2 regions of the Glutamicibacter mishrai genome follow, and region 1 is predicted to be linked to the other one. Evidence: riboswitches for the same ligand, from Rfam matches in the RefSeq annotation. Region 1 holds a riboswitch; the other holds the start of a gene.
The links. A riboswitch is a leader RNA that binds a small molecule or an ion and turns the genes downstream of it on or off. The one in region 1 is predicted to bind S-adenosylmethionine.
Positions count from the first base shown of each region.

Region 1 (5,062 bases):
GCTGCCGAGCGGTAGGTGATGTGCGCAAGGCGCCGAGCCAGGCCGAGCCCGGCATCCGGACGAGCCCCGTTGCTGTAGTAATCGCCGCCGTTGAAGTTCGGGTCCAGCCTGATGGACTGGGCCTGCACCTGGGCGAAGGCGATCTGTTCGGCCGTGGCTTGGGCGCAGGAAGCCATCACCACCAGGTTCTTGACCTGTTCGGGGAATTCGACCGCGTACTCCAACGCTCGCGCGCCACCCATCGATCCGCCGATCACCGCATGCCAGGAGGTGATTCCCAGCAATTGCGCGAGGCGGGCTTCAAGGCGCACCGAATCCTTGATGGTGACGAACGGGAAGCGTGAGCCGTAGGGCACGCCGTGCTCGTCGAGCGAGGACGGGCCGGTGGATCCATTGCAGCCGCCGACCATATTCACGGCAAGCACGAAGTACTTATCGGTGTCGATCGTGGCCCCGGGGCCGACAAATCCGTCCCACCAGCCAGCGCTGTGCGCGTCGCCTTGGGCAACATGGGCGTCGCCGGTCAGCGCGTGCATTACCAGCACGGCGTTGGACCGGTCGTCATCCAAGGTTCCCCAGGACTCATAGGCCAGCTCTACCTGCGGCAGGTAGCCGCCGAATTCGAAGTGGTGCTCACCGACGGCACTACGGCGCATCATGCCGTCTTGGCCGCCGGCGAGCTGTGGTTCTTCGGTGGTTGCAATGGATGCCATTCCTAAAGGGTTTCCTGCAATTCCTTGTTATCGCCGGCCGCGGAATCCAGGGCGGCAACAGCGTTGAAGCCCAGTTCCAAGTCGGCGAGGATGTCCTTGATGTTCTCCAGGCCGACGCTGATGCGGACCAGGCCGGGGCTTACGCCGGCGGCGATCTGATCGGCCTCGGAAAGCTGTGCGTGGGTGGTGGAGGCCGGGTGGATGGCCAGCGAGCGGACATCGCCGATGTTGGCCACGTGCGAGTGCAGCTCCAGCGCGTTGACAAACGCCTGTCCGGCGGCAGCGCCACCGGCAAGCTCGAAAGCGATAATCGATCCGGCACCGTGCTCGGAATACTTCTTCGCGCGCTCGAACCATGGCGAGGAGGCCAGGCCCGCATAGGCGACCTTCTGCACCTCGGCGCGGGCTTCGAGCCAGCTGGCTACCTCGCGCGCATTTTCGCCGTGGCGCTCGATGCGCAGGGACAGGGTTTCCAGCCCCTGGGCGATCAGGAAGGCGTTGAATGGCGAGACTGCGGAGCCCAGGTCGCGCAGCAGCTGCACGCGCGCCTTGAGGATGTAGGCCAGGTTGGCGCCGAGGATGCCGTCCACGCCCAGATCGCGGGCGAAGACCAGGCCGTTGTAGGACTCATCGGGGGTATTGAAGCCCGGGAAGCGCTGCGGGTCCTTGGCGAAGTCGAAGTTGCCCGAGTCCACGATCACCCCGGCGATCGCGTTGCCGTGGCCGCCGAGGAACTTGGTGGCCGAGTGGATCACGATGTCGGCGCCGAATTCGATCGGGCGGATCAGGTACGGGGTGGCCAGGGTGTTGTCCACCAGCAGCGGCACGCCGTTTTCATGGGCGATCTTGGCGACTTCTTCGATGTCCAGCACGTCTTGGCGCGGGTTGGAAATGGTTTCGCCGAAGAACGCCTTGGTGTTCGGGCGGACCGCGTCGCGCCAGTCCTGCAGGTTATCCGGGTCGGCCACGAAGGTGACTTCGATGCCCAGGCGCTTGAGGGTGTGCTTGAGCAGGTTCTGGGTTCCGCCGTACAGGCTGGGGCTAGCCACCAGGTGGTCGCCGGCCTCGGCGAGGTTCAGGATGGCGAAGGTGGTGGCGGCCTGGCCCGAGGAGAGCAGCAGCGCTCCCACTCCGCCTTCCAGATCGGCGATCCGGGTTTCCACCGCGTCGGTGGTCGGGTTGCCGATGCGGGTGTAGATCGGTTCCAGTTCCTGCAGGGCGAAGCGGGCGGCGGCGCTTTGTGCGGTCGGGAAGACGAAAGATGTGGTCTGGAAAATCGGCAGCGCGCGTGCGCCGGTGGTCGGATCCGGGGTTTGGCCGGAGTGGATCTGACGGGTTTCAAATGACCAGTTGTTGCTCATGGTTTCCTCCAAATAGCGTTTCATGACTATGGGGGTACACCACTGAGAAGACACCGACAGGAAGCACCTCATCAAGAAGTCTTCCAGGGTTACCCGCGCTTGTCCTTAGCCGCCTTGTGCAGCTAAGGGCCAGGTCTTCACCCGGGGCACCCCACCGCGGTTGGAGGGTTGCCGCCCAGTAAGCCGGGGCTTGTTACTGGGACTCATGACCTGTTTCCAGTGTGCCCGAAAACCGAAGATCTTTGCAATGCAAGCGCCCTGAAATGGTCGCAATCGGTCATATTTCACATACTTCGCGCTTTTGCCGCAGAGAATTCGATTCAGCAAAAAAGATTAGGGTCGCCTAAGTAGAGACTGCGGTCACATGTTGCCATGATGGCTTCATGATGAGGCTAGATCACGTTAGTTATGCCTGTGGCCCGGATGGGCTGCTGCCAACCGCGCAAAGAATCTCCGAGTCGCTCGGCCTGGAGTTCGTCAAGGGAGGCGTGCATCCGAGGTTCGGGACGCGCAATGTCATCTTCCCGCTCAAGCATGGACAGTACCTGGAAGTCGTTGAGGTGCTGAACCACCCGGCCAGCGACAAGGCCCCCTTCGGCCAAGCGGTGCGGGCTCGTTCGGAGCTCGGTGGCGGCTGGATGGGCTGGTGCGTTTCGGTGGACGATCTATCCAGCGCCGAAGACCGGCTGGGCCGCAAGGCGGTTCCGGGCAACCGCAAGTTCCCCGATGGCCGCGAGCTGACCTGGCAGCAGATCGGCATCAAGGGCTTGATCGCCGACCCGCAATGCCCGTACCTGATCTCCTGGGACGAGGAAGCCAAGGACCTGCATCCTTCCAAAGCCTTGGAGCCGGCCGGGGCGATCAGCGAGATCACCATTGCCGGCTCCCGCGATCGGGTGCTGGAGTGGCTGGGGCAGCCGGAAAACGTGCACCTGGGGGCAGTGACCATGGCCTACCAGGCGCCCAATGGCACTCCGGGCATCATGTCGGTGACCTTCGAAACCGAGAACGGCCCAGTGGTGTTGTAGTACATTGGCAGGTGGGGACAATGGCGTCCCCACCTTTCATTTTTATGCGCCGGCATCCAGGCGCTTGCCCAGGGCAAGGATCTGAAGATCGGTGAACCCAAGACGCTCGTAGAAGCCACGCACCGCGGTATTCTCGCTGCGCACCATCAGCTGCACCTTGGGCACGCCCCGCTCGGCGAGCCAGGCGCAGGCGGCATCCACCATCGTGGCGCCCAGCCCGGAGCCCTGCCTCTGCGGGTCCACCGCCACGTAATACAGCCAGCCGCGGTGCCCATCGTGGCCGGCCATCACGGTGGCCAGAACTTGTTCATCTTCGATCATGGCCAGCACCGTGGAGGTGGGGGTTTCCAAAGCGCGCCTGGCATCGGCGTAGGGATCGTTCCAGGGCCGGGTCAACCCGGTGTTTTCCCACAGCGCCACAGCATCGGGAATCTGTTCTTCAGCCAGCTCGAAAATCTGCATTCTTGCAGTTTATCCGGGTTAGCCGCCGATCCCGATCGCCGGGCCGATCAGCGCATATCCGACAAATCCGATGGCATCAAGCAGGAAGTGCGCGATCACCAGCGGCATTACCCGACCGTACTTGTGGTAGACCCAGCCGAAGACCACGCCCATGAGCATATTGCCGATCATCGGCCCCACTCCCTGGTAGAGGTGGTAGCTGCCGCGGATCACCGCCGAACTGATGATCGTGGTCCACAATCCCAGCTGCAGTTTTTTGGCGTAGCTGAACAGGAAGCCGAGCATCAGCACTTCCTCGAGCACCGCATGGCGCACCGCCGAGAGCAGCAGCACCGGCACGCTCCACCAATAGTCCCCCAGATTGGCCGCGGACAGCGCCGTGGTGATGCCCAGCGCCCGGCCGGCTGCGTAGACCCCCAGGGTGCCAAGCCCCATGGCCAGGAAAAGCCCTGTGCCGGCCAGGGCGTCGCGGCCAGGTTTGCGCAGGTCAAAACCGATCTCGCGTGTGCCGAGGCCCAGGCTGCGCTTCATCAGATACAGGGCCAGCGCCACCGGCACCAGCGCGAAAAGGATATCTAGCAGCTGGTAGGACAGGTCGAAGAATTCGCGGGTGCTCAGCTGGTTGTTCAGCGAGGTAGTCTGTTCGCGCAGCGGACCCCGCGTGGCCTTATCGGCAAAACTCATGATCGAATAGATCGCGCTCTGCCCCAGCGACAAGGCAAGGACCAGGGCGATCTCGAACTTCAGGATCTTGGCATTCACGTTCTCGATCATAGGCTGATCAGGCTGTGTGCGGGCTTTGGTAGCCTGAAGGTAGCGAATTAAAGGAGCATCTGTGTCCCGTCCTGCCACGGAAGAAGAACTGTCGATCGCCCGCCGATTGCGCCCCGATCTTTCCTGGGAGCACGCGTCGGTCAACGAGGGCGGACAGTTCCACAAGGTGGTGATCGCCAATCCGGACTCGGTGATCCGCATGGCTCGCACCATCGACGCCACCGAAGAAATGCCGCGCTCGATCAAGCTGCTTGAGCTCGTGTCCGATCAGTTGGACTACCAGATCCCGGTGGCGACCTCGCAGATCCAGACGGTGGACTCCCTGGGCTCGGTAGCCATGTCCTTCATCCCGGGCAGCGCCCATGAACCGCACTACGGGGACCCCAAAATCTTGGGCAAGCTGGTCAGCGACCTGGCCCAGGTCGAGCTTGAACCGCTGCGCGAGCACCTGGCCTCCCCTTTTGCCTTCCGCGGCTCGTGGACCGATGAGCGCCAACAGCAGTGTTTTGATGCTTTGCCTGAAGAATTGCGCGGCCCGGCCAGCAGCCTGTGGGCGCAACTCGATGAGTTGGCGCAGGTGCCGCCGAGCCTGGTCCATGGAGATCTGGCCGGGCACAATATGCACTGGGTGGATGAAGAGCTGATCGGCATCCTGGACTGGGATCTGGCCGCCGCCTGGGATCCGGCGCTGAACACCGCGTACTTGAGCCTGTGGCACGGGCTG
Region 1 covers NZ_CP032549.1:2,694,048-2,699,109, reverse strand. The annotation lists gene metX (homoserine O-acetyltransferase MetX) at 1-713, opposite strand, end outside; gene D3791_RS12705 (bifunctional o-acetylhomoserine/o-acetylserine sulfhydrylase) at 716-2,074, opposite strand; SAM riboswitch class IV at 2,165-2,285, opposite strand; gene D3791_RS12700 (VOC family protein) at 2,458-3,102, shown strand; gene D3791_RS12695 (GNAT family acetyltransferase) at 3,145-3,564, opposite strand; gene D3791_RS12690 (CPBP family intramembrane glutamic endopeptidase) at 3,583-4,338, opposite strand; gene D3791_RS12685 (phosphotransferase family protein) at 4,400-5,062, shown strand, end outside.

Region 2 (5,062 bases), 1.1 Mb from region 1:
TGAACTCCATAACAAGGCCAACCAACGCCGAACGAGAATCACTGAGACTAGGGACGGTGCTGCTGGACAGCCTTCCAAGCAATTTGCTCACCGACCAGGCACCAGAAAAATATCTGGTTGCCGTGGTCTTTAATCGACGCGCTGAGCCCGAGGAAGTCGACTTCCTCACCGGCACCGGGGTCAGCGATCGCTTGCGCTCTGCCGGATATCCCGATGTTGAACTGAATGTGGTCAACCGGAGACTGGAAATTTCCAATACAACCCTCGAAGAACTCCGCGATGGCCTATCTGTGGCCATCGCGCAGGAACTATCTGGTGTTGAACAGGAATTCGAACGTGAACGTGTCGCTCGGAACGCGCAATTCCGAAAAGACGTCGATGCGGAAACCAAGCGTGCTGAGGCAGTTCAATTGCTGGCCCAATCCATCACTTTTGATCCTGCCAGAGTTGAAACACTGATCTAAAGACCGCAGGCCCAGCATCCTCCAAAGAATGCTGGGCCTGCAGAATGCGCAGTGGTTACTTCGAGGCTCCGATGGCCCACACGCGCGGCAGTTCGGTGCCGTTGACCGCAAGGTCGCCAATCAAGCGCGCCTTGAACACCCACGGGTTGTGATTGCCAGCGGTACGGGCATTGCGCCAGTGCCGGTCCAGGTTCTTCGAAACACTGGTGGCCGAAGCCGCCAACGCATCAAAGGCGTGGGTAATGGCGTTGAGCACCAATGGGGTGAGCACTACCTGCGCCTGGGCGCTGGCCAGCTCGGCGGCATCGTTGGCTGCTTCGTCTTCTTCCGCCGAAATCTCCCCAGCTTGCAGAGCCAGCGCAGTTTCATAGGCGCCTTCAAGGGCCTGCGACACACGCTCAACGGTTCCGGCCGCCGCAAAAGCCGCCGCCGAAACCTCGCCAATCACCTGCAGCAACTGCGGATCTTCGGCAGCTACATTGGCCGCCGCGTGGCTGAAGGTCCGCTTGCGGGCCTTCAGCTCTGCAGCGAAGTCGCGTTCGGCAGCCTTGGCCGAACCAGCCAGAACTGCCAGCAGCACCTGCTGATAAAACGCGGTCTGGTACTTGAAGCGGGTATCGAAGTCGATCAAGTCCTCTTCGGCCACAATCGCATCGGTGAACGTCGAGGTGCCGGTGCCGGTGGTGCGCTGGCCGAAGCCGTCCCAGTCATCGGCCAGTTCCACGCCAGGCTGGTGGCGGTTGACCGCGGCGATCACGCGCTTGCCGGTATCGGTGCGCTCTGCGTAGGTATCCAGCCAGTCGGCAAAGATGGAACCGGTGGAGTAGTACTTGGTGCCGTTGATCCGGAACCCGCCCTCGCCATCCGGGGTGACCTTGGTGATCACGTCGCCGACCTTCACCGTTCCGACCTCGGTCCAGGAGTTGCCCACCAGCTCGCCGTCCACGAAGCGCGCCAGCCACTTATCCCGACCCGCTCCAGGGGCAGCGATCAGCCGGTCTTCGACAAAGGCGAAGTGGGCGCGCAAAGCCTGGGCGATATTCGAGTCGGCCGCTGCCAAGTCCACGAAGAGCTCAAAGAGCTCCGGCAAGGTAGCGCCCGCGCCGCCGTGGGAAACAGGCACGCGAACCGCGCCGAAACCGGCTGCGGCAAGGTCGGCGATCTGCTGGTAGGGCAGTTCGCCGCTGCGGTCGCGTTCGGCAGCGCCCGCGGCGATCTGTTCAAAGAGCGGCGCGAAGCGGGCTTTGAGCTTGCTCAGCCGATTTCCGGTAGTCAATACAGTCATCTCAGGATCCTGTCCGTAGAAAGTTCTTAGGTGTAAAGCGATAGCGGCTGGGATTCCCCGCGCAGGAAGTAGGCGCCGACTTCGATCTTCTTGTAGTCCACCGGGTCATGCAGGGAGTGGGTGCGCACATTGCGCCAGAACAGATCCAGGCCCACCGAATTGGCGGTGGAGGATGATCCGGTCACTTCGAAAATCCGGTTGGCCACCTCGACCCCAACCTCGGTGGAGACCACTTTGGCTTCTGCGATGTCCACGGCGAGCGCCGCGCGCTCGGGCTGGGTGACATCCCCGCTCTTGGCCAGCAGCGAATCAAATTTGCGGCCGAGCTTCTCGGTCAACGCCGCCACAGCTGCGGTGCGTGCCTTGAGCTCGCCCACGGTGCGCTGGAAGATCAGATCCTGCGAGTAGGTCTCGGCCTGCGAGAACAGCCAGGCGTTCTTGCGGCCAAGCAGAATCTGCTTGCCACGGGCCAAGGCGCCCTGGGCAATGCCCAGATAGAAGTTGGCAAACGCCAGCTGGATGCCCGGGGTCAACAGGGTCGATACTGGTTCTTCGGTGACCTCGCCGAGCAGATCCTGCGCGTCAATACGCACGTTGTGGTACTTCAGAGAGTTCGACGCGCTCAGTCGCTGGCCAAGGTAGTCCCAGTCATCGACGATTTCCAGGCCTTCACGGTCACGTGGAATGACAAAGGCCAGGACCTGGCCTTGGCGTTCACCCTCGGTGACTTCGGCATTGATCACAATCACTTCGCCCACGCCGGAGCCCGTGGAGAAACGCTTGGCGCCGTTGAGCCGGAATCCATCGCCCTCCGGAACCAGGGTCAGCGTCGGGTCGACCGGGTTGACCGAGTCGCCCCAGAGCCAGCCGCCCTCCACGGTGCGCTGCCACCATTCGGCTTGGGTTTCCGGTGCGCCGTAAAAAGCGATGCCCGACTGGTTCACGTAGTGGTAGGCCAGCAGCTGGGAAATAGAGCCATCGGCTGCAGCCAGAATGCGGACCACTTCAAAAGCGGTTTCCCAGTGGGCTCCTGCTCCCCCGAATTGCGCTGGAACCAGCAGGTTCAGCAGGCCTGCCTCGCGAAGCAGCTGGACTTCGGCGAAAGGCTGCGCATTTTTGCGGTCGCGTTCCAGGGCGTCGGCGGCCAGCTGGTCGGCGACTTTCCGGGCTGTCTCGCGCCATTGGGCGAGTTCGGCTTCATCGGCGGTGCCGGTGTATGGTACACGCGGCAGCTGGGTGCTCAGTACGGTCATCTTCGTTCTCCTCATGTTCATGGATTCCGAAGGATGCAGAAAGATTCTGCGAATCCATCGAACCTGGCGTTAGCACTCTCTGCAGGAAGCAGACTTGCTGCGGCGTCGCGGAGCCAGGTCTCTCAGCCGCTCTGGATGGTTTGTCCTACCAGTGAAACATCGAGGCTCACCAGTTGGTAGGCACGACGTCATAGGGCGGAACATCGTCATGGATCGTCATTTTTGCGGCCCTCAAAGCCGCGAAAAACGCCGTCACATTTCCTCATATGTCACTGCGCGCCCAGTACCGCTTCCGGGGTTTGGCTTGCCTTCGTATCGGCCGCCGAGGCCTTGCCCGCATAAGCTCCGCGGTAGGCAGCTGCCGGGTGGTGTTCAGCCACCCTCGTGGTGCCAGGCTCGGTCAGATATTCGCGCAGGGTATTGCCTTCGTACCTTGCCCAGGTCCGCCCGCGCTTGCGCAGCTCCGGGACCACCAGATCGGTGAACTGCTCGAAGGAACCGGGAGTGATGGCATAGGCCAGGTTGATCCCGTCCAGCCCGGACTCATCAACCCAGCGCTCGATTTCATCGGCCACGGTTTCCGCTGAGCCAACGAGCACCGGCCCGATGCCGCCCACTTTGAGGTAGTCGGCAATGGTGTTCGGGGTCCACTTCTGCTGAGGGTTCGCGGTAGTGAAAATCGACACCGCGGAGCGGGCCGCATTGGTTTCCAGGTACTGCAGTTCCTCATCCGGCGCGTACTGGCTCAGGTCCAAGCCCGACCAGCCGCCGTAGAAGGTCATGGCGCCCTCGCGTGAAGCGTAGGACTGGTATTCACGGTAGAGCTTCTCGGCTTGGGCATCGGAGTCGGCCACCACGGTAGTCATCAGCGCGTAGATCTTGGCCGCATCCCGGGGCCTGCCGACCAGTTCGAATTCATCGCGGATCGCGTCGGTCTGTCGACGGGTGACCGCGGTGTTGATCGAGTTCAGGAAGATGCCTTCTGCGTGCTGGGCGCCGAAGCGCCGGCCGCGGGAGGAGGCACCGGCTTGGAAGATCGCCGGGGTGCGCTGGATGGAGGGCTCAGAGAGGTGGATGCCGGGCACGTCGAAGTACTCGCCGTGGTGGTTGATCGGGTGCACCTTGGAAGGGTCGGTGTAGACACCGCGTTCGCGGTCCTTGAGCACCGCGCCTTCCTCCCAGGATCCTTCCCAGAGCTTGTAAACCACGTCCATGAATTCATCGGCGATGTCATAGCGGGCATCGTGATCCAGCTGCCGGGTCATGCCCAGGTTGCGGGCCGCCGACTCCAGGTAGCTGGTCACCACATTCCATCCGATGCGCCCGCGGGTGAGGTGATCCAGCGAGGAGAACTTCCGGGCCAACGCGTAGGGCTGTTCGTAGGTCAGCGCGCTGGTCACCGCGAAGCCGAGATTTTTCGTGGCCGCGGCCATGGCGGAAACCTGCATGAACGGATCATTCAGCGGCACCTGGTCGGCGTCGAGCAGCGCTGGCCCGCTGGAGTTCTGGTACACGTCATAGATGCCCAGCACATCGGCGAGGAACAAAGCGTCGAATCCACCGCGCTCCAGGGTCTTGGCCAGATCAACCCAGTATTCAAGGGTGTTGTACTCATCGGCCCTATTCTGCGGATGCCGCCAGAGCCCCGGGCTTTGATGGCTGACGCAGGTCATGTCAAAGGCGTTCAGGTGGATGCGCTTGCTCATTAGTTGCTTCTTCCCTTTGCGGTGGTGGTCAGTGCTTGGCGCTTTGCCGTGCGCAGTAGCGCGAAAATGCCGGTTGCCGATTGGCCCTTGGACTGCCCGAGCACCACGGCGGCGAGCAGGATCGCCAGCAGCACCAGGCCGCGAGCCAGGTCCTGCCAGAAGAAGGACAGGCCGATCAGGTTCAGCCCGTTATCCAGCAGGCCGAAGATCACCACGCCGATCAGCGTTCCGCCCACGGACACCCGTCCGTAGCGGCTGATGGTTGCCCCGATGAAGACCGCTCCGATGGCATCCATCAGGTAGGCCTGGCCGCTGCCCGGAACATAGCCGTTGGAGCGTGCGGCCAGCACCACT
Region 2 covers NZ_CP032549.1:1,560,321-1,565,382, forward strand. The annotation lists gene D3791_RS07395 (hypothetical protein) at 1-464, shown strand, start outside; gene D3791_RS07400 (acyl-CoA dehydrogenase family protein) at 520-1,749, opposite strand; gene D3791_RS07405 (acyl-CoA dehydrogenase family protein) at 1,776-3,002, opposite strand; SAM riboswitch class I at 3,054-3,144, opposite strand; gene D3791_RS07410 (LLM class flavin-dependent oxidoreductase) at 3,272-4,708, opposite strand; gene D3791_RS07415 (ABC transporter permease) at 4,708-5,062, opposite strand, start outside.
Region 2: another riboswitch for S-adenosylmethionine. It lies ahead of D3791_RS07405 (acyl-CoA dehydrogenase family protein); the one in region 1 lies ahead of D3791_RS12705 (bifunctional o-acetylhomoserine/o-acetylserine sulfhydrylase).